DNA from 3 places in the Mesorhizobium sp. M0030 genome. Region 3 is predicted to be linked to each of the others. Evidence: riboswitches for the same ligand, from Rfam matches in the RefSeq annotation. Region 3 holds a riboswitch; each other region holds the start of a gene.
What was found. A riboswitch is a leader RNA that binds a small molecule or an ion and turns the genes downstream of it on or off. The one in region 3 is predicted to bind cobalamin.

Region 1: linked by a shared signal. The riboswitch ahead of NKJ80_RS28220 (DUF1636 family protein) and the one ahead of metE (5-methyltetrahydropteroyltriglutamate--homocysteine S-methyltransferase) in region 3 are both predicted to bind cobalamin.
Region 2: linked by a shared signal. The riboswitch ahead of NKJ80_RS27985 (CbtB domain-containing protein) and the one ahead of metE (5-methyltetrahydropteroyltriglutamate--homocysteine S-methyltransferase) in region 3 are both predicted to bind cobalamin.

Annotation. Positions count from the first base shown of each region.
Region 1 is NZ_JAMYVE010000018.1:45,196-52,775, reverse strand. Features, by position in the region: gene cobN (cobaltochelatase subunit CobN) at 1-2,838, opposite strand, end outside; gene cobW (cobalamin biosynthesis protein CobW) at 2,857-3,909, opposite strand; gene NKJ80_RS28220 (DUF1636 family protein) at 3,912-4,337, opposite strand; cobalamin riboswitch at 4,376-4,582, opposite strand; gene NKJ80_RS28215 (DUF6348 family protein) at 4,641-5,333, opposite strand; gene NKJ80_RS28210 (winged helix-turn-helix domain-containing protein) at 5,363-6,586, opposite strand; gene NKJ80_RS28205 (NADH-quinone oxidoreductase subunit A) at 6,914-7,279, shown strand; gene NKJ80_RS28200 (NuoB/complex I 20 kDa subunit family protein) at 7,270-7,580, shown strand, end outside.
Region 2 is NZ_JAMYVE010000018.1:38-7,617, reverse strand. Features, by position in the region: gene NKJ80_RS28010 (methyltransferase family protein) at 63-569, opposite strand; gene NKJ80_RS28005 (acetyltransferase domain-containing protein) at 566-1,576, opposite strand; gene NKJ80_RS28000 (MFS transporter) at 1,810-3,009, shown strand; gene NKJ80_RS27995 (aromatic ring-hydroxylating oxygenase subunit alpha) at 3,017-4,192, opposite strand; gene NKJ80_RS27990 (gamma-glutamylcyclotransferase) at 4,327-5,019, shown strand; cobalamin riboswitch at 5,087-5,281, shown strand; gene NKJ80_RS27985 (CbtB domain-containing protein) at 5,318-5,497, shown strand; gene NKJ80_RS27980 (CbtA family protein) at 5,513-6,316, shown strand; gene cobU (bifunctional adenosylcobinamide kinase/adenosylcobinamide-phosphate guanylyltransferase) at 6,309-6,821, shown strand; gene cobO (cob(I)yrinic acid a,c-diamide adenosyltransferase) at 6,823-7,437, shown strand.
Region 3 is NZ_JAMYVE010000025.1:4,880-12,459, forward strand. Features, by position in the region: gene NKJ80_RS29985 (hypothetical protein) at 1-116, opposite strand, end outside; gene NKJ80_RS29990 (cytochrome-c peroxidase) at 1,072-2,127, shown strand; gene metE (5-methyltetrahydropteroyltriglutamate--homocysteine S-methyltransferase) at 2,565-4,913, opposite strand; cobalamin riboswitch at 5,005-5,206, opposite strand; gene NKJ80_RS30000 (adenosine kinase) at 5,813-6,805, opposite strand; gene metK (methionine adenosyltransferase) at 6,911-7,580, opposite strand, start outside.

The sequences.
Region 1 (7,580 bases), on a different contig from region 3:
GAACAGACCCGAAATCCGCCAGGTGACATCGACGCGCGGGCGACCGAGCGTGGCCGGCGGCAGCACTTCGATGCCGGTGATGCGGCCGGTGGCACTGTCCCATTGCGGCCGGCAGCCCATCAGCGCCAGGCCTTGCGCGATCTCCTCGCCGCCGGTGCGCAGCGAGGCCGAGCCCCAGAGGTCGATGACCAGCGAGCGCGGCCAGTCGCCATGCGACTGCATATAGCCGCGCACGACTTCTTCTGCCGCCGCCTTTCCCAGATCGTAGGCGGTCGGCGTCGGCATGGTGCGCGGGTCGGAGGTGAACAGGTTGCGGCCGGTGGGCAGCACGTCGGAGCGGCCACGCGCCGGTGCGCCCGCCGGACCCGCCTTGATGTGACGGCCGTCGAGCGCGGCAAGAAGTGCTGCTTTCTCGGCCTCCGCGCTTTGCACGCGCATGGCGTCGGGCTCGTCGTCGGGAGCGCGGCCATAGATGTGCAGGCCGTCCTTGATGGCGAAATCCTTGAGGTCGCAGAGCCAGGCGTCGATGCGGCGCAGCGCCTCGTCGGGCGCATCGGTTCCGGCGACGCCGGCTTCGGAGGCGAAGCCGGTCTTTTGCGCCGTGTCGACGATCAGCTTGGCCAGACGATCGCGGCGGCGGCGGTCGAGGCCGTCGGCCTGGGCGTATTCGTCGACGAGGCGTTCGAGCTTGTGCTGCCCTTCGTCGAGGCCGGCACCGGTCAACGGCGGCGGCAGATGGCCAAGCGTGACGGCGGCGATACGCCGCTTCGCCTGCGCCGCTTCGCCGGGATTGGAGACGATGAAGGGGTAAATGACGGGCAACGAGCCGGTGACGATCTCGGGGAAGCAGTTTTGTGAGAGCGCTACCGTCTTGCCGGGCAGCCATTCCAGCGTGCCATGAGCGCCGACATGGATGAGAGCATGGATGCGGAGCGATTTGCGCAGCCACAGGCCGAAGGCGATGAGGTTGTGGCGGGGAGGGAGCGTCGGGTCGTGGTAATCGGCGCGGCGGTCGGCCGAGCGGCCACGGTCGGGGGCGAGAGCGACAGTGATGTTGCCGAAGGTGGCGGCGCGGAAGGGGAAGCCGCTCTTGCCCTCCCCCTTGTGGGGAGGGTGGCCCGCAGCGCCGGGTGGGGGTGGTGCACCGCTACCCCCACCCCGTTTCGCGCTATCCGCTTCGCGAATGTCGCGAACCGACCCTCCCCACAAGGGGGAGCGTGAAGGAGCGCCCCATGCCGCCTCGACTGCAGCCAGTGCCTGAGCCGGCAAATCCTTTGAGAAGTCCAGATACTCATCCAGCCCCAGCCCACCATCGCTCCGCCCCAACGCGTCCAGCAGCGCACGCGGCGTTTCTGGAATCCCGTCAACGCGATAGCCCTGCTCCTTCAGGTCATGCAGCATGGCCAGCACGCTGGACGGCACATCCAGGCCCACTGCATAGCCAGTGCGGCCGGGCGCGCTCGGATAGTCCGGAATGAGGATCGCCAACTTACGCGTCGCGCGGGGCGTCTGCTGCAACCGTGTGAACGCCGCTAGCCTGTCCGCCACTTGCGCCACGCGATCCGGTTCCGGGCGGTTGGCGAAAGCGCGGTGGCCGAGCGCCGGGTCGGTCTCGCTCTCGCCCTTGAAGGAAATCGCGCCGGCAAGGATACGGCCGTCGAGTTCGGGCAGCACGACATGCATGGCGAGGTCGGCGGGCGCCAGGCCGCGCTGGTTGTTGTCCCAGACGTCGCGGCGGGTGGTGGCGACGATGACCTGGAAGACCGGCACGCCGGCGCGGTCGAACAGGGTTTGGACGCCGGGTTCGGCGCCGGAGGCGAAGGCGGTTGCGGTGATGATGGCGGCGGGGTTGAGCGAGGCCAGTGCGGTTTCGACGAAGGCCAGGGAGGTCGGGTCTTTGAGGCTGGAGACGAAGATCGGGACCGGTCTCATGCCGCGCTGGCGGAGTGCATCAAAGAGGGCATCGATTGGCGCGACATCGGCGGCCAGCAGCATCGAGCGGTAGAAGAGGATGGGGATGATGGGAGAGTTGATGTTGTCTGCGCCGAGTTCCCGCCCACCCCCCTCTGTCCTGCCGGACATCTCCCCCGCAAGGGGGGAGATTGTGCTCTCATCGACGCTTTCGCCAATCGGGGATGTTGCAGAGGAATCTATTATCGGCTGGGCAGAAAAAGTGCCGAGGTCCGCGCCGGCTGATCTCCCCCCTTGCGGGGGAGATGTCCGGCAGGACAGAGGGGGGTGTGAAGGAACGCCGACATCGGCAAAATCCAACTTGCCTACGACGCCGCGGCCAGGCTCGTAGTAACCAGCTTTCGGCACGCTGACCGGCTCAGCCGCCGCCGCATCCTGCCCAGCCAACCCCGCCAGCCGCTGCATCAGTGCTGCCATATTCTCCGGTCCGCCCTCGCGGAAATAACCAAGCAGGACGTCCAGATCCTCGCGCGGCAGCGTCGAGGCTTCGATCAGCCTGAGATCCTCGTCGTGGCTCTCGCCCGGCAGCAGCGCCAGCTTGATGCCGTTCGCACGGGCAGTCGCGGCAAGCTGGTCGCAGCCATAGCGCCACCAGTCGTAGCCGCCGAGGATGCGCGCCAAAATCACCTTGGCGTGGCGGGCGACGCTGTCGATCCAGAGGTCCACGGACATGGGATGGCGCAGGTCGCGCAGCGCCGCCAGCCGCATCGACGGCAGGCGGGCGGCATCGGCCTTCCACGCCGCCGCGAGGCCGGCGAGGTCGCTGTCGGTGAAGGACAGCGCCACGATATCCGCCGGCGTCTGCCCGAGATCGACGGGCTCGGCGAGATCGTCGAGCGAGGCGGATGTGGTGGTGAGTATATGCATTTCGGCTCGTGGTTTGGATCAGCCGGCGAGTATACGCTCGATCGCCGGGCGGTTCAGTCCTTTCAGGCCAATGACGACAAGACGCGAGCGGCGGTCGTCCTCAGCCGCCCAGGCGCGGTCATAGTAATGATTGACGCGCGGGCCGACGGCCTGCAGCAAAAGCCGCATCGGCTTGCCGCCGACATCGACGAAGCCTTTCACACGCAACACGTTTTCCTGTTCGGCGGCGGTGGCGACGCGCTTGGCCAGGTCGTCGGGATTGGCGATCGAGGGGATGTCGACGATGAAGGTGTCGAAATCGTCATGCTCGTGATCGAAAGCGCCGTCGTGATGCGACTTGCGGTTCTCGATGTCGTCTTCGACGGCGAGACCGAGGCCAAGCAGCACCGACGGGTCGACCTTGCCATGCGCAGTCGGCACGATTTTTACCGCGCGGGCGGAATGTTCATTGATGATGGCGTTGGCGCGGGCCGAACCGGCTGAATCCATCAAATCGCTCTTCGACAGGATGATCAGGTCGGCGCAGGCGATCTGGTCCTCGAAGACTTCTTCGACCGGATCGTCGTGGTCGAGCGTCTCGTCCTGAGCGCGCTGTGCCTGCAAAGCGTCCATGTCGTTGGCGACGCGGCCTTCGGCCAGCGCCGGGCCGTCTACCACGGCGATGACACCGTCGACGGTTACCCGGCTCTTCACGCTCGGCCACTGGAACGCCTGGACCAGCGGCTTGGGCAGAGCCAGGCCCGAGGTCTCGATCAGGATGTGGTCGACCCTCGGTGTCAGCGCGAGGATCTTGTCGAGGGCGGGCACGAAATCGTCGGCGACTGTACAGCAGATGCAGCCATTGGCCAGTTCGACGATGTTTTCCTCGGGGCAGGTGTCGATGCCGCAGCCTTTCAGGATTTCCCCGTCGATGCCGATGTCGCCGAACTCGTTGACGATGATGGCGATGCGCTTGCCGCCGGCATTTTCCAGGAGATGGCGGACCAGCGTCGTCTTGCCGGCGCCGAGGAAGCCTGTAACGACAGTGCAGGGAACACGGGAGAGGTTGGCGGCCGGGTTTGAAGCGTTCATCGTCAGTCCTTCAGCATGTCGAGGGGTGGGATGCGGGCAACGAGGCCGCGCTTGAGGCTATCGGGCCGGCCGCGCCACGGGATGAGGCCGTCGGCCGAAGTCGCGAAGAGCTTTGCGCCGGTAACGAGGTCGGCGCCGCTGGTTGCGGTCAGATCGCCGAAGACATAGCTCCAGCAGCCATCGCGCAGGATCGCGGCGCTGAGGCGGCGCTTGCAATTGCCGAGACATTCGGCGGTGCGGACCCGGATATCGCCGGCAGCGGCGCGGCCTGTGTCCTCAGCCAGCAATTCGCCGGCGCGCGGATGGGCGTCGGAACCGGTCTCATCGCGGCAGGAGGCGCAGACGATGACGGTCACGCCGGTCAGGGCGTCGTTGTCGCCGGACGCAATGTCCGTTGTGCCAGCCGAAAAACTGCTGTTCTGGTCCAAAAACCGTGCTCCTTGCCCGGAAACCCGCCAGGCGATCGGATACTTTGTCTCAGACGGCAGGTCTCCTGGCTCGCGAGTCATTGCCTTGGTTAGCCGCCTTCCCGGTGTTACCCAGTGGCTTTCGGCCTTGGCTCTTCGCTTACAGTTGCGGGGACAGCCGCGGATTTGGGATTTTTTCGTCCCGCACCGCATTCCCTCTTGGCCCTTGCCGTTGCGGGCAGGGGACCGTCTGGAGCGGATTTAGGCTTTTGCAGGCAGCGGTGTCAACGCACGGCTACGACATGGCGATGTCGGCAGGGGCTGTCATGTCCCGGCTTCCGGCAGTGCCAGGATGACCTGTCGGATAGCTTGATAGCCATCGCTATAGTCCCAGTCATGACCGACAGCCAGATTCTGTCCCTCATGCCAAACCGCGTTGTCCAGAAGGACTTCGGCACTAATCAGCGTGCCCTTCAAGCCTGCCAGAAAGGTCCGGACAAAATGGCTTCCGGGGGGTACCGAAGCTGTGAACAGCTTTTCCAGCTTGGCATAGAATGCTGGATAGCCTGGTGTCAGCGAGCATAGCTCGGTTGTGGCCTGGGAAATGACCGGGCCGCTATAGATTTTCCAGCGGGCATCTTTTCGCCAGATCTTCCAACTGGCGCTGCTTCGCTGCCAAAGCTCTATTTCGGCCTGCATGTTCTCGCAGACGTGATCGGCCAGTCCCTCAATGGCCACATGGAAAACACCACGGAGAAACTTTTCAAACGCCTGGTTCAGTTCCTGTTCGCGCGTGTCGCCGAAGCCAGCAAAGGATTCAATGACCGGCTGAACATCAAGCAGCGGAGAAAAAATGTAGATTTCCAGGACCAGCCGGTCAGAACTCGTCTCGAACACCTCAGCCTCAAACCGAAGCTGCTTCGATTGGAGCATGACGTCCCTATCTCTGCGGACTGCATCTATTCCATGCGCAATGAGGGCGCCATGGATCATGTCGAGCACTTTGTCCGATGCCATTGCACAACCTACGAGGCTTATTGAGGCGTCTATGACAGACGCTGCAAGGGTTGGCCATCTCTCTCGCTAGCCAATGCCGGCCCCAGATTGCCGGCCGGCGTCACTTCGATGCGCTCAAGGCCAAGCCAGCCCTGCATCTCCTTTAGTTCCTCGAAAAGCTGTGCGGTGGTCTCAGGCGGTGCGCCTGCTTCGGCATAGGCGGCGTGGACGCGTAAGACACTCGCAGGCCGGTCGGCCTTGAGGTCGACGCGGGCGACGATCTTGTCGCCGAGCAAGAAAGGCAGCACGTAATAGCCATATTGCCGCTTGTCGGCCGGGGTGTAGATCTCGATGCGGTAGCGGAAATCGAAGAGACGCTCGGTGCGCGCGCGCTCGAAGACCACCGGATCGAAGGGGGCCAGCAAGGCGCGGGCCTCGATCTTTCGCGGCAGGCGGGCGTCCCTATAGAGGTAAGCCGGCTTGTCCCAACCTTCGACGTTTACCGGCAGCAACTCGCCCATCTCGACCAGTTCCTCCAACCGGCCCTTCATGTCGGCCGGCGACAAGCGGAAATAATCGCGCAGGTCACCCGACGTCGCGATGCCGTGGGCGCGGGCAGAAATGCGCAGCAATTCGCGGTGCGCGTCCTCGGCGGCCGGCACCGGCAGATCGAGGATCGCCTGCGGCAGCACGCGCTCGGGCAGGTCATAGAAGCGTTCGAAGCCACGGCGGTGCGCCGTGGTGATGCGTCCGGCCCAGAAGAGCCATTCGAAGGCGTGCTTGGCGTGGCTCCAGCCCCACCAGCCGCCCGAACCTTTCTGGCCTTCCAGTGCCGAAGCGGCAATCGGGCCGCGCTCGGCGACCGCGCGGTAGATCTCTTCGATATAGGCGGCGTGCTCGCGGCCCCATTTGGCGAGGCCGAGATACATTTCGTCGCCTTGCTCGGCCCGCTGCATGCGCCAGCGCATCAGCGGGTAGGTCTCGACCGGCAGGAACGAGGCCTCATGCGCCCAGTATTCGAACACCGTGCGTTTGCGGGTGATGGCCGCATTGTCGAGCAAAGCCAGCGGGTAGGGGCCAAGCCGCGAATAGAGCGGCATATAGTGGGCGCGCACCACCGCGCTGACGGAATCGATCTGCAGCAAGCCGGTGCGCGACAGCACGCGGGCGAGGTGGCGGCGATCGGGCGTGCCGACCGGGCGGGGATCGAGAAATCCTTGCGCGGCGAGCGCGATGCGCCTGGCCGCGGGGAGTGAGATTTTGTCCTTCGTCAAAGTGTCTTGCCTCGAACCATTTTCCCGACTTTAGCCGGCGATTCCGGTCATGCTAGCAGGCAAATGGCGGGAGATGTGTCAGGAGACAAAAGTGGAGTGAAAGATGAAGGAAATCAAACAGGAGGAGATCGGACCAGTTTTTCCCGGCCTGCCGTCCAGCACTGTCTTTTGAACAAGGTTTGACTTGCTTCGCTGAAAGCCGTGCGCTAACCCTCGCCGCGTTGCAGCAAAGGCACCTAAAACGGTTCAGCGGTTAAACTGTCGCGCTTCCGCATTAGGGTTGGTTGCTGTAATCAAAGTGGATTGGCCGCCAACGGAAAGCCGAGCATGAACGTACTCCTCAGTTCATACCTGCCCATCGTCCTCTTCATCGCCGTGGCCGCAGTTGTAGGCCTGGCGCTTATCATCGCGCCGTTCCTGGTGGCTTATCGCAATCCCGATCCGGAGAAGCTTTCCGCCTACGAGTGCGGGTTCAACTCGTTCGACGATGCCCGGATGAAATTCGACATCCGCTTCTACCTGGTGTCGATCCTGTTCATCATCTTCGATCTGGAAGTGGCCTTCCTGTTTCCGTGGGCGGTGTCGTTCTCGAAGATCGGCATGCTCGGTTTCTGGTCGATGATGGTGTTTTTGGCGGTGCTGACCATCGGCTTTGCCTATGAGTGGAAAAAAGGAGCGCTGGAATGGGATTGAACGACAGTTCCGGAACGCTCGTCGCGCCGAAGCCCAAAGGCCTGATCGACCCCAATACCGGACGTCCGGTCGGTTCCGACGATCCGTTCTTCCTCGAGATCAACAATGAACTGGCCGACAAGGGTTTTCTGGTCACCTCGACCGAGGCGCTGATCACCTGGGCACGCAGCGGCTCGCTGATGTTCATGACCTTCGGTCTCGCCTGCTGTGCCGTCGAGATGATCCACACCTCGATGCCGCGCTATGATTCGGAGCGGTTTGGCGTGGCTCCTCGCGCGTCGCCGCGCCAGTCGGACATAAT
Region 2 (7,580 bases), on a different contig from region 3:
GAAGAGATGGGCGTTCGGCTAGTCGCCAAGGCATGCGAACCCTGCCAGCGATCACACCCGCCTCAAATCCACCGGCGCACCCGCTTCGTATAGTCGCGGTACTTCTTGCCGAATTTGGCGAACAGCACCTTCTCCTCGCTCTCGATGGCGACCTTCTGCGTTGCAAAAGCCGCGATCAGGGCCAGCGGCAGGAACCATATGATCCCCGAGACGAAGGCGACGCCGATCAAAAGCAGCGTGTTGGCCAGATACATCGGGTTGCGCGTCACGCCGAACGGGCCAGACGTCACCAGATGCTCCGGCAAGCCATTGGGGTTCATCGTCGTTTTGGCCCGGATCATGGCGCGGATAGCGGTGAACCAGAGGGCTGCGACGGCAAACAGCACCACAAAGCCGGCGGCAAACAAAAGGTCGCCCAAGAGGTCGCCGATCCAGGGCAGGGGATAGAACAGGCCGAGCACGATGCTGATGGCGATGGCGGCGATGTAGATCAGTGGCGGCCACGGGATCAGCCGTGGTCTCGATAGATCGGGTTTTGCCAGCCCGGGTTTTGTGAGCTTGTCGGTCATTGTTGCCCTCCCTGCGTCATCGGGCTCTCCTCCGTCCTGGCGGTGCAGATGCCGGCGAGTTCACCGAGATGCGCTTTGAACTCCGGGGTCTGGTCGCCATTGTAGAGCCGGTCGAATGCCGCTTCGCTTTGCAGCGTGTCCAGCATGCACACACAATAGCTGGTGCAGAACTCCGTGTCGCGCTGCTGTTCGCAAGATACCTGGCATTCCTTGAGGAAGATCACTTCCCTTGTTTCGACGGGCGCCGGCGCAATCTGCGAGAACAGCCAGACGCAGCCGAACAGCAGCGGCTGGTGGATCAGGTAGAAAGCCAGGCTGTGGCGGCCGATGAAGGTGAGCGGCCTGGTCCAGCTTCCTGATCCCAGCGTGGCCAGCCGCGCCAGCAGGCCGGTGGTGGACGCAAACTTTGCCGCGGCGATGCCGAGAAGTACGGCGCCGAACCAGGGAAACAGCGGCACGTAATCGTTGGAGCGCGGGTTGATCGCCGACAGGCCGACCCACCACAGCGCCGGATGATCGAAGGCTTCGGATCGGAGATAGAGGGGGACTGCGATCACCAAAGCTGCCACGAAAAGCGTCAGCAAGGACGGCAGCCGCAAGAACAAAAGGCCGAGCAGGCTGGCCAGCGCGATCTCGTGCAGGATGCCGAAGAAGATGAAGCTGTCCGGCGTGATGAAGTACGTGACCGCCGATATAGCGGCGGCCGCGACGGCGACCATGGCAAAGCGTTTCCAGAAGCCGGTCCAGCGGATCTGCCTGCCATGCGCGAGAAACAGGCTGACGCCGACCAGGAACAGGAAGGTCGAGGCGATGCAGCGCGCATAGATCTTCCACCAGCCGACGGCGGTGAGGCCGGGATCGGTGTAGTGGAAATTTTCGAGATCCCAGGTGAAGTGGTAGCTCGCCATGGCGATCAGCGCGATGCCGCGTACGACATCGATGGCGACGATGCGCTTCGGTTGATCTCGCTTCAGTTGATCTCCAGGGGGTGCGGTATGGATGCTCATGGTCTCGCGATCTGATTCAGCCCCAAAGACGACTATCACGGTTGCACCGGACAAAAGAAGGCCGCCCTCTACGCTCCGGGTCGCGCCGTGCGGCTGCATCGGGCGGCGCTTTAGGCCAGAGCCGGAAAGCCTTTGGCCGAATTCGCTTTTTGCCGGGAAGGGGTCGGTTTCCTGTTACCGGCGGAGGAAGCGCCAGCGCAGATTTGACGCCGCGAGTCTGATTTGGGGATCAAATGTCCACCCATGTGCGCCATCCGATCTGGCTTCCGGCCCTGCGTCCGGCGGATGCCCGCACCTTTGCCTCGCTCTATGCGGTCGAATCCTTCGCCCGCGCCACGGTATCGAGCGTCATCCCGATCCAGGCTTATGAGATTCTGCACAACGAGCAGATCGTCTCGATCCTCTACACCATCGTGGCGCTGCTCGGCCTGTCGATGACCTTGTTCATGCCGATGTTGATCCGCAGGTTTGCCCGGCGCTGGGTCTATACCGCCGGCGCCTGCCTGCTGGCGATAGGCTCTCTGTTCTTCGTCACCCACACGCTTGCCGGGCAACTGACAGGCATGCTGTGCCGCGTCATGGGGGCGAGCGCCCTGTCGATCACGCTCAACCTCTACATCATGGACCACATCCGCAAGACCGATTTCATGCAGGCCGAATCGCTGCGCATGGCGTGGTCGATGCTGGCCTGGACCGGCGGGCCGACACTCGGCATCTTCCTCTACACACGCTACGGCATCTATGCCGCGCATGGCGCGGTCGCGGTGTTTGCGTTGGCCTTGCTGGCGCTGTTCTGGACCTACAGGCTGGGCGACAACCGGTCGATCCGGCCGGGCAAGACACGGCCGGCCAATCCGCTGGCCAATATCGGCCGCTTCGTAGCACAACCCAGGCTCAGGCTGGCCTGGCTGATCGCCTTCGGCCGCTCCTGCTTCTGGACGACGTTCTTCGTCTACGGGCCGCTGTTCATGGTGATTACCGGCGAGGGCAAGCTTGCCGGCGGCCTGCTGGTTTCGGCCGGCAATGCGCTGTTGTTCATGGCGATCTTCTGGGGCAAAGCGGGAAAACGCTTCGGCGGCCGGCGCACCATGACCTTCGCCTATTTCGCGATGTCGGCGACGCTGCTTGCGGCGGGCGCGGTCGGCACTACCGCGCCGCTGCTTACGGGCTTTTTCCTGCTCTGCGGCGCCTTCTTCACCATCGCGCTCGATGCACTGGGCTCGACCGCCTTCATGCGCTCGGTGCGGTCCTATGAGCGGGCGCAGATGGCCGCGGTCTACCGCACCTATCTCGACTTTTCCGAGCTGACGCCGCCGCTGGTCTATTCGGTGGTGCTGGCGTTTTTCGGCCTCGGCTCGGTGTTCGTGACGCTGGGCATTCTGGCCGCTGTTTGCGGCTTTATCACCTGGCGCTATCTGCCGAAGTCGCTTTAGTCGCCGATCAGGCGGTTGCCTCAAGCGCTGCATGCCGCTCGCGCACCCAGTTGTGGAAGCGGTGCAGATCGTACTCCTCCGGCATCAGCACGCCGGCCGCGTGACGCATGGAGCGCAGGCCTTTCTGGTTGATCTCGCAGATCGCGGCATCCTCCTCCAGCACCTGGGTGCCGAAGGCGACGACATTGTCGATGTCCGTCTCAGCCAGCGCCTCGGGCGCGAACAGCCATTCGGCGGTGAGTTCGGTCTGTTCGGGACCGAGCGGCATCAGTCGCACCGTCCTGACATAATCGACATGGCCGACGATGAACATCGAGGGCAGGCTGGTGGCATAGGTCTGTCCGGCCGCACGCTCGGCTGGCGTCAGGCCCGGGAAGACCGGGCCATGGGCATGTCCGTCGCGCGACCAGGTCTCGGCGCCGGCGCGCAGGCCACCCGAAAACTCCGGTGCGTCATTGTCGGCATGGCGGACCCAGTCGGGGTCGTCGTGCCGGCTCATCAGGCCGCGGCCGTATATCGGCACCAGCCGAGACAGGTCCTTGTGGACGCCTGGGCAATGCAGGCACTCGTTGAAGTTCTCCCAGAAGATTTTCCAGTTGCAGTTCATCACCTTGCGCAGGACATGGCCTGATACCAGCGTTTCCAGCGGCCAGTTGGCGAGGTCGCCGGATGCGGGATCGAAGGAGGTCTCGGCGGAGCCGGCCGTCGCCTGCTGAAGGTTCACAAAGACAAAGCCGCGCCACACCGACAGCGCCACCCGGTAGAGCGGATGATCTGCCTTGTCGAAACCATCTGGCAGCGATTTCGAGGGAACGCGCACGAGATCGCCGCGCAGCGAGTAGGACCAGGCATGGTAGGGGCAAGTGATGAGCCGCGCTTTCAGCCGGCCCTCGCTTTCCTGGCAAAGCTGCGAGCCGCGATGCCGGCAGGTGTTGTGGAAGGCGCGCAACTCGCCGGTGTCGTCGCGCAGCACGACGATTTCCTGCGTGCCGACGCGGAATGTCCTGAATGCCAAAGGCTGGGCAAGATCGGCCTCGCGGCAGACGAGCAGCCAGCTTTTGTACCAGATGGCCTCGAGATCGCGCTGGTAAGCCTCGCTATCCCAATAGGCCGATGACGGTAGCGTCGGTTCGGCCCGGCTCAGGCCGTTATAGGGGTCGCGCTCGCTCGGGTTGGGATGCATGGCTGGCTTCCTATGAAGCGTCAGCCGACACCCCGGCAAATCGTTTGTCAATCAGAGTGCCGCATTGCCGGTTGCAGGCGCGGCGCATAATCATGTCGTGGACATGGGACATTCGGAATTGGGGGGATTCGGACGTGGCCGCACGACAGATGTCGCTTACGCCGGAGCTGGTCGCGCGCTGCTGGCGCGAGATCAGGGACCCCGGGCCTGATCCGGACGCGATGCATCTCGATGAAGCCGACTATGACGCGCTTCTGGATGAATTGCAGGTCGAACTCCCGGATAGCGAACCGCTATGGCTGTTCGGCTATGGATCGCTGATCTGGAAACCGGAAATAGATTATGTCGAGGACCGCGTTGCGCTGGCGCGCGGCTGGCATCGGTCCTTTTGCATGAACATGACGCGCTGGCGCGGCACCAAGGTCAGCCCCGGCCTGATGATGGCGCTGGACCGTGGCGGACAATGCAAGGGCGTCGCCTTTCGGCTGACCGACAATAACCGGCGCGAGCAGTTGGGCCGGCTTTTCCGGCGCGAAGTCACGCTGAAGCCGACAAGCTACCGGCCGCGCATGCTGAAGCTTGCAAGCGAGGCCGGACCGCTCAGGGCATTGGCCTTCGTGATCAACCGCAACGGCCTGACCTATTCCGGCCCGCTCGACGAAGGCAAGATCGTCGAAAGGCTGGCCACGTCCTGCGGGCACTGGGGATCGGGCGCCGACTATCTCTACAACACGGTGAAAAACCTTGAAGAGCGCGGCATTCACGATCGCCATCTGTGGCGGCTGCAGCGGCTGGTTGCCGAGCGGATCACCGCGTTGAACCCGTAACGCCGCATGGCGCATTCGCGCTGTTGGCCGGCGGAATTTGGTTTGCCGGATGCGGCCGTTTCAGCCTATAGTCATGCATGTCGTCGGTTCCGTTAGGGACCAAGAGGGAATGCGGTGAGGGCTGACTTGTTGCCCAATGCCGTGGCTGCCCCCGCAACTGTGTGCGGTAGTCCTCTCCAAGCCACTGAGGATTTTTCCTCGGGAAGGTGGGGAAGGGCGCTGATCCGCGAGCCAGGAGACCTGCCGGCGACAGGGAACTGACTTCGATGCCCTCGGGTGGAGGGCGAAAGGACAAGATATGAATACCGCTTCCGTCTCCCTCGGCGCATCCGTCTCCTCGCAGTCGCGCTTCATGCAGCTCGTGCTTAGCGCGTTTCTGGGCATTTTCGTCGTCGGCGTTGTCGGTTTCTCGCATATCGATGCGGTCCACAATGCGGCGCACGACTATCGCCATTCGATGGCGTTTCCCTGCCACTGACGAGGATCTGACATCATGAACCTGTTTCGCAACGTCGTGTTCATCGCGGCGATCGCAGGGCTCGTGGCGGGTGTCGCTCTCGCCTGCATGCAGGCCTACGCCACCGTGCCGCTGATCCTCAAGGCGGAGGTCTACGAAAAGGCTGGTGGCGGCCATGAGCATCAGCATGCCGCGGCGCCCGCCGCCAACGCTGCGGACACCGATGCCATGAGCACCGCCGCGCCGGCGGAAAATGCGGTGAGCAGCGCAGCACCGGCTGAAGCAGCCGCGCCGGCGGAGGACGAAGGCTGGGCGCCGGCCGACGGCTTCGAGCGTTTCGCCTTCAGTGTCGTCGCCAATATCGTCACCGGCATCGGCTTCGCGCTGGTCCTGGTGGCGGTTTCCGAGTTCGCCGGCGGCATCGGCAGCTGGCGCCAGGGCGTGTTCTGGGGCTTGGCCGGCTTTGCCGTGTTCACGCTGGCGCCGGGCCTCGGCCTGCCGCCGGAACTGCCGGCAATGCCGGCGGCCGATCTCATGCAGCGCCAGATCTGGTGGTGGGCAACGGTGATGACAACGGCGATCGGTCTTGCCCTTATCACCTTCCGCACGTCGGCGCCCCTGACCGTGCTCGCCGTCGTCCTGATCGTCGCCCCGCATATTGTCGGCGCGCCGCAGCCTGACAGTTTCGTAACGCCGATCCCGGAGGGCCTGCATCATCAGTTCGTGGTGGCGGTGACGCTGACCAATCTGGTGTTCTGGCTGGTGCTCGGCGCAGTTGTCGGCATAGTGCACTCGCGCTTCACCGGCACCGCGACCAGCCTGCGCGACAGCTTTGCCTGATCGCAGTTTGACCTTCATCATCGGCGGTGCGCGCTCCGGCAAGAGCGCGCATGCCGAAACTTTGGCGACGGCGTTGCCGCCGCCATGGGCCTATATCGCCACCGCGCAAGCCTATGACGGCGAAATGCGCGAGCGCATCGCGCAACACCGCTCGCGCCGCGGCGAGGGATGGGCGACCATCGATGCCCCGCTTGATCTTGCCGGTGCGCTCGAGGCATTGCCGGACAACCAGCCGGTGCTTGTCGACTGCCTGACGCTTTGGCTGACCAATCATATGCTGGCCGATCATGATCTAGAGGGGGAGTGCCGGCGGCTGGCCGATGTGCTTTCGCGGCCGCGCGGGCCGTGGTTCGTGGTCTCCAACGAAGTCGGACAAGGCATTGTGCCCGACAATGCGCTGGCACGCCGGTTCCGCGATGCCGCCGGCAGGCTCAACCAGCAGATCGCGGTGGTAGCTGATATGGTGCTTCTGATGGTGGCGGGGCTGCCGCTCAAGGTGAAATGAGATGACCGTTATCGACGCAAAAGATGAAGAGCGCCATCGCGCCAAGATGGCCAAGCGCAAGGCGGTGCAGGACGCCGAGGTCGCGGAAAAGACGGTCGAGAAGGGGCTGCTGATCGTCAACACCGGACCCGGCAAGGGCAAGACCACGGCTGCCTTCGGGCTGGCGCTACGCATGCTCGGCTATGGCAAGCGCGTCGGAATCGTCCAGTTCATCAAGGGCAAATGGCACACCGGCGAGAAGGATGCCTTCGCGGCGTTTGGCGACCGCGTCGTCTGGCACACGATGGGCGAGGGTTTCACCTGGGAGACGCAGGATCTGAAGCGCGACATTAAGGCGGCCGAAGCCGCCTGGGCCAAGGCGCTGGAGCTGATCGCCGATCCCTCGATCAGCCTCGTCGTGCTGGACGAACTGAACATCGCGCTGCGTTACGACTATCTCGATCTCTACAGAGTGGTGGCGGCGCTGAAAGCGCGGCGCGAAGGTCTGCATGTCGTCGTCACCGGCCGCAACGCCAAGCCGGCGCTGGTCGAGGCGGCGGATCTGGTGACGGAGATGGGCGTGACGAAGCATCATTTTTCGGCCGGCGTGAAGGCGCAGCAGGGGATCGAGTTTTGAGGGGTTTCGTACCCTCCCCCTTGTGGGGAGGGTCGATCCGCGAAGCGGATCGGGGTGGGGGTTCTCGTAGGGCGCAGTGGCCCCCCCCCCGGCGGGGGGGGCCGCCCCCCCCCCAACGCGGGCGGGGAAACAGGCCGCGGGGG
Region 3 (7,580 bases):
CCGGGACCGTCGGCCGCGTGGCTCCGCAGGAAACCCAGCATTAACCCAACGGCCTTCTCTGCGAGAGCCGGGCCGATGCCGGCACCAGTGGCGATGCGCGGTAAGATTTCTTCCATGCAGGGTCTCTCTCTCTTTGATTAGGTTTACAAGGGGCCGGTCCGGCGCCCCGCGCCCTTGGCCGAACCACAATGGAACTCCACTAAATAGGCCAGCGGAAGTGCTATTGCGCCTAAAACCGCCTCTGTCAACGCAAGCTGCGTCGGAAGTGCGTGTTTCGCAAACCGAAGATCATTGCAATTCACTTCAGTACGCATTGGCAACCGCACAGTTTGCGTTGGCTCGCTTATGGGCCAATGCCCCCCGCCCGTCAAATGATGACGACCAACGTGGTCGGCGCCTAGGATCTGTGGATCAAGGTGAGGCAGTTACAGCGGGTGGACCTGCTCAAGCGCGGCGCCGTCGACACAAAGGGCTAGATTGGCGATACTGCGCGTGTTGGCCATGTCTTTCCTGGCGTGATGGGATGTTCGTAGAAGCGGAGCTATATGCCGGTGTGACGGTCCACAAAGGCGGAACGCCTATTCCGATACGAGATCCATACTGTCGTATAGACCGTCGCTGCTTAGGTGTTGAAACCGCCATCGCTGGTGACATCACAATGTGCAGTCGGCGGGTCGACAAGGCCGATTGCGTAATCAGCAGGTCAGGAGGAACGAATGAACCCTGACGTTTCAGAAGCTCACTTTTCGCAAGGCGTGCAGCGCACATCGTGCAAGAGATTGCCAGTCTTGCGGATGCTGTCGACTTTCTCAGCCTTGGCTGGAAGATCGCAGTGACCGAATCTACGAAGCCGCCCTCAGGGCGTGCTTTGATGCATACAACCGGTTGCCGACCAGGGATACCCCTCCTCCCTGAAGTCCAATCGAGAAGAGCGATCCTTCCAAGAGGGTCCCAGCTCAGCTGCGAAAACAGGTGTGAGACCCCGTCCTCTCCCTCAAGCTGATCTAGCTCAGGGCGTTCATGAGCCGCAGATCGCATAATGGCTGCGTGGACGACGCAGGAAGACCAATTATGAAAATCCTATTCAGTACGATGGCTGTCACCTTGCTGGCACCCACCGCCTTTGCTGCGGATTCGATCCCCACCGACCTCAGAGATACGGCATTGGCCACCTTCACGGCTTTGCCATCCACCACGCCGACAGTCGCCAACAACCCGATCACCCCGGAAAAGATCGCTCTCGGCAAGGCACTGTTCTTCGATCCACGCGTCTCGGCGTCAGGCGTCTTGTCGTGCAATTCATGCCACAACCTGGCCACCGGCGGCGACGACAATCACGAAACCTCGATTGGCCATGGTTGGCAGAAGGGACAGCGCAACGCGCCGACTGTACTGAACGCTGTCTTCAACATCGCCCAGTTCTGGGATGGTCGTGCCGAAGACCTGAAGGCTCAGGCGAAGGGACCGGTCCAAGCCGGGATCGAAATGGCCAATACACCGGGCCAACTCATCGCCACTCTCAAGTCCATGCCGCAATATGTCGAGTGGTTCGATGCAGCCTTTCCGGCTGAAGCCGATCGGGTCACCTTCGACAACTTCGCCAAGGCGATCGAAGCCTTCGAGGCGACACTGGTCACACCTGCCCCGTTCGACAGCTTCCTGAATGGTGATGAGGTTGCCATGACTTCCGAACAGAAACAGGGCCTGGTGCTTTTCATGGACAAAGGCTGCTCGTCCTGCCATGCCGGCATCAACGTTGGTGGGCAAGCCTATTACCCATTCGGCCTCGTGGAACGGCCCAGCGCCGAAGTCCTGCCGGACAAAGACAAGGGCCGATTTGAGGTCACCAATGCAGCCGACGATTCCTATGTCTTCCGCGTGGCGCCGCTGCGCAACGTTGCACTCACCGCGCCATACTTTCATTCGGGCAAGGTTTGGGATCTGAAACAGGCCGTCGCCATTATGGGGACCACCCAGCTCGGCGTAGTACTGGCGGACGAAGAAGTTGACCTGCTTGTTGCCTTCCTCAACTCGCTGACCGGAGAGGCACCTGACGTCGCCTATCCCATCTTACCCTCAGAAACGGCGACAACGCCCCGGCCTGTAACGCAGATCTCAGGAAAATAAGGGCCAACTGGCTGCGGACTCGCAATCGAAAATGATTGGCGATTTTTACTTGGCGGCACGAATTGCGACGTCCATCTCCGAATTGGCGGGACGCTAGCGATACCCGAACCCTGCCACCTCGCCCGTAGTCTGCGCGATCAACTGGGGGCGGACAGACGCAGCACCATATATTGTCGCTGCCTGAGCGAACGCGCCAAGCAGTCTACTTTGAGAAACGACGCGTGTCCGATTTGTTCGAGGCGCGGGGCCTGTATGTCCCCAAGGAACCGATATTATAGCGTAGTGCCACATTTATATTTCTGCGGGATTAAGACACGTCCGTAGGGAAATTGCACATTTGCGCCGAGTGGCTCATTTCCAAGAGTGTGCCGGTTTGGCATGTTCACGGCCGACAGGAGCCAGCCGGTAGCTCACCACACGGTGAGGAAGGAGAAGCCTCAGGCCACTTTCTCCCGGAGCGCGCGCGCTGCAGCGACCATGTTCATGAGGGCAGGGCGGACCTCCTCCCATTTGCGTGTTTTGAGGCCACAGTCCGGGTTTACCCACAGTTGGCCGTCGGACAGTCGCTCGCGGGCAAGCATGATTAGGTCCGAAATCTCGCAGACCTCCGGCACACGTGGTGAGTGAATGTCATAGACGCCGGGACCGATCTCGTTCGGATATTTGGAGCTCGTGAAGGCGTCCAGCAGTTCCATCTTCGAGCGCGACGTCTCAATCGAAATGACATCCGCATCCATTCCAGCGATCGCGTCGATGATCTCGTTGAACTCCGAATAACACATGTGGGTATGGATTTGAGTCGCGTCCTTTACACCCGTTGAAGCGATCCGGAAGCATTCGACAGCCCAGTCGAGATAGGCTTTCCAGTCAGATTGGCGCAGTGGCAATCCTTCGCGAAACGCGGCCTCATCGATCTGGATCATCCTTGCGCCGGACCTTTCGAGATCCGTCACTTCGTCGCGGATGGCGAGCGCGATCTGGCGGCAGGCTTCGGAGCGGGGTACGTCGTCGCGAACAAAGGACCAGTTGAGAATGGTGACTGGGCCTGTGAGCATTCCCTTCACGGGCTTTTCCGTAAGCGACTGGGCGAATTGCCACCAGCGCACCGTCATCGGATTGCGCCTCGATACGTCCCCGAAGATGATGGGGGGACGCACGTAGCGCGACCCATAGCTTTGCACCCAGGCATGCTGAGTGAAGGCGAAGCCGGACAGCTGCTCGCCGAAATGCTGTACCATATCGTTTCGTTCGAACTCACCGTGCACCAGCACGTCCAGCCCGATCTCTTCCTGCCAACGAATTGCTGACTCGATCTCCTTCTTCAGGAAAATCTCGTAGTCGACATAACTGAGCTGGCCCTTCGCATGAGCGGACCGCGCGCGGCGTACCTGCGGCGTCTGCGGGAAGGACCCGATTGTCGTCGTCGGGAACGGCGGCAGCCCGAGCGTGCCGGCCTGGACTCTGGAGCGCTCGCCAAAAGCGCTCTCCCGTCGTTTCATGCTATGGTCAATGCTGGCGATCCGCCCCTCAACAAGCGGATCATGGATCTTCGTGGACGTCAAGCGAGTGGCGGCAGCCTCGGCAGTCGCTTTCAACGCGCCTGCCACCGCATCCCTGCCTTGGGACAGGGCCCGGGCCAGCAAGACCAGCTCGTCGGTCTTCTGGGCCGCGAAGGCGAGCCACGACCTGATGTCGGCCTCGAGTTCCGTCTCCATGCGCAGGTCAATCGGCACATGCAGCATCGAGCAAGAAGGCGCGATTTCGACGCGGTCCAAGGGCCAGCCGGCGACGATCGGTTTGATGCGGTCGAGAATGGCGGGCAGGTTCGCACGCCAGACGTTGCGGCCATCGATCAAGCCGAGCGAGAGCACCAGATCCTTCGGAGCGAGCCGACCCACCGTTTCCAGCTGCTCGGGAGCGCGCACGAGATCAATATGCAGGCCGGCCAGGGGCAGAGAAACCGCGGTTTCGAGATTGTCTCCCAGCGACCCGAAATACGTAGCCAGCATGATCTTCAGCTCGGGCGCGGCTTTCGACAGCTGGCCATAGGCGAATTCGAACGCAGCTCGTTCGTTCGGGTTCAGATCGAGGACAAGCGCTGGCTCATCGATCTGGACCCAGTCGGCTCCCGACAGCTTCAGCCTCTGCAGGAGCTGCTCGTAAACGGGCAGCAGCTGCGGTAGGAGCGCGATGGGACCGAACCCTTCGGCAGGCGATTTCGCCAGCTTGAGGAAGGTGATGGGTCCAAGGATGACTGGGCGTGTGTGAATGCCGAGAGCTTTAGCCTCGAGGAAGTAATCGACCGGCTTCGTTGACGAGAGGGCGAACGTCTGATCATCATGGAGCTCCGGCACAATGTAGTGGTAGTTGGTGTCAAACCACTTGGTCATTTCCATCGCGGCTACACCAGGTCCATGAGCCGCCTCCTGGTGACCAGCGTGTCCACAATCCTCCGTCTGACCCTGGTTGCCGCGCGCCATTGCGAAGTAGATGTCAAGTGGGACCTCGCCGCTATTCCAACCGTACCGGGATGGAATGGCGCCGACCGTGGCTGCGGTGTCGAGCACATGGTCGTAAAGCGAGAAGTCGTTCGAGGGGATTTTTGACACGCCGCGATCGCGCTGCTCCTCCCAGCTAGCGGCACGGAGTGCCTTCGACGTCCCAAGAAGGTCGCCAGCGGACGATTTTCCGGACCAGTAGCTTTCAAGGGCGAATTTCAGTTCTCGCCGACGACCGAAGCGCGGCACGCCGAGCGTTGCTACAGGAATTTGCTGAGAGACAGTCATGTCATACCCCGATGGTTGGGGGCGTCGGTGACAAGGAAGGCGCTAGCAGGCCGGCACGCCGGTTGCAGCGGCCACCGAGACACCCCGCCCGTGGACGTAATTCGTCGTGGCAGGTCTCCTGGCTCGCGGGGTCATAGCCTCTACCCATCTTCCCGAGGGTATTCGCCTCAGTGACATGAGTGGGTTGACTCGCCGCTAACAGTTGCGGGGGCAGCGCCGGCATCGCACCGGCTTCCCTCTTAGCTTCGCTGCGGCAGCGCCGCACGCGAAGAACCACGACACGCAGACAATCACAACAATCCGCTCTCTTGTCAATGACGCATAACGAAATGTTTATGTCGTTATGCGATCGCGCTTTTACGTTTGTCTAACATTGGTGAAATAGCCAGTCGCCCTTGGCGGCGCTGCTGCGCTGCCAGCATTGTCCAACTAATGGATTCCTGTCGGGCTGCGACATCCCTCGCAGGTCGCCCATGAAGGATCTCGGACGAGACTTCAAGCGCGTGACAACGTCGTTAGAATGCAGAAGATCCCAGCGAGCTTTGACACAGTTCCGCCACTGCGATGATCGCGTCAGTAGGGCGGCTGGTTAGTTGCCCGCATTCGGCATCGTGGGACGTGATCGCAAGTCAAGTCCGACGGACGCCGCGAGTTCTCCGTTACCTCAGGAACCTTACTGGCCTTCCCCAAGCTGAGCTTCTGGAAAATGCTGGTGACGATCTGGATGACGGTGAATGCCGTCATGGCAAGCACGCCTTGCACCGCTCCTCCAGCGAGCTTCACGGCAGCAGCATGGTCAGTTCTCCGAAGCGAATGGCTGTCGCTATCAGCGAGCTTTGACACAGTTCCGCCACTGCGGTCATCGCGTCAGTAGGGCGGCTGGTTAGTTGCCCGCGCATCTACAGCAACCCAGCCCCTTCCGCCTCGCGGCGCAAATTCTGCCTTGGCCTTGGGCCGATCTGCTGGATCACCAGGCCGGCCGCCAGCGAGCCAAGGTCGCCGCAATCCTTCAGGCTGCGCCCCGAGGTGTAGCCGTAGAGGAAACCGGCGGCGTAGAGGTCGCCGGCGCCGGTGGTGTCGACCAACTCCTTGATGGCGGTCGCCTCGATGACCACGGTCTCGTCGCCGCGCACGATCACCGAGCCTTTTTCGGAACGGGTGACGGCGGCAATCTTGCAGTCCTTGCGGATCTGAGCCAGCGCCTCGTCGAAGGATTTTGTCTGGTAGAGCGACTTGATCTCGTGGCTGTTGGCAAAGACGATGTCGACAGTGCCCGAGCGCATCAGCTCGAGGAACTCGTCCCGGTAGCGGTCGACGCAGAACGAATCCGACAACGTCATCGACACTTCGCGGCCGGCGGCATGCGCCAGTTTCGCCGTCTGCCGGATCGCCTCCTTGGCGCGCGGCGGATCCCACAGATAGCCCTCGAAATAGGTCACCTTGGCGCCGGACGCCTTGTCGGCCTCGACATCTTCCGGCCCGAGTTCGACGCAGGCGCCGAGATAGGTGTTCATCGAGCGCTCGCCGTCCGGGGTGACGAAGATCATCGAGCGCGCCGTCGGCGGCTGGCCCTCGAGCGGCCTGGTGTCGAAGGCGACGCCCTGGGCATGGATGTCATGCGCGTAGATTTCGCCGAGCGGATCGTTCGACACCTTGCCGAAGAAGGCGGCGCGGCCGCCGAAGCTGGCAATGCCCGCCGCCGTATTGCCGGCGCTGCCGCCGGAGGCCTCGATCGCCGGCCCCATGCGGCTGTAGAGCAGCTCGGCGCGCTTGGTATCGATGAGGTTCATCGCACCCTTGATGATGCCGTTGGTCTCGAGAAAAGCGTCGTCGCACTGGGCGATGATGTCGACAATGGCATTGCCGATGCAAAGCACGTCATAATCCGGCATCAATGTCTCCGCCAAAAACCCGAGCCGGCTTCTCGCCACCCTGCCAGGCGCGAGTCTGCCCGGTGGAAATGGGCTTTCCGCTTGCCAATCCGTTCGCCGGCGGCTTCACGGGGCGGCGAGTCCTGCCTCGCGACGCAATTCGTCCGCCCTGTCTGTCTTCTCCCAGGTGAAATCAGGCTCTTCACGTCCGAAATGGCCATACGTCGCTGTATTGCGGTATATAGGGCGTAAGAGATCAAGCATCTTGATAATGCCTTTCGGTCTGAGATCGAACAACTCAAGAATGAGGCGCTCGATCCTGCTTTCCTCAACCCTGGCTGTCCCGAACGTGTTGACCATGACGGAAACCGGACTGGCCACGCCGATTGCGTAAGCAAGCTGCACCTCGCACACGTCCGCAAGTCCGCTAGCGACGATGTTCTTTGCGACATAGCGGGCTGCATAGGCAGCCGAGCGGTCAACCTTGGACGGGTCCTTGCCCGAGAAGGCGCCGCCGCCATGACGACCCATCCCGCCATAGGAATCGACGATGATCTTGCGTCCAGTGAGACCGCAGTCGCCGCGCGGCCCGCCGACTACGAACCGCCCCGTCGGGTTGACCAGAATTCTGATGCCTTCCGTCTCCAGGTGGGTCGGCAGGACAGGCTTTATGATTTCCTCAATGACGCCCTCGCGGACAGTCTCTTGCGAGACCTGCTCGTTATGTTGCGTCGACACGACGATGGTATCCAGGGCGACCGGGCGCAACCCCTCATAGCGCACTGAGACTTGGGAT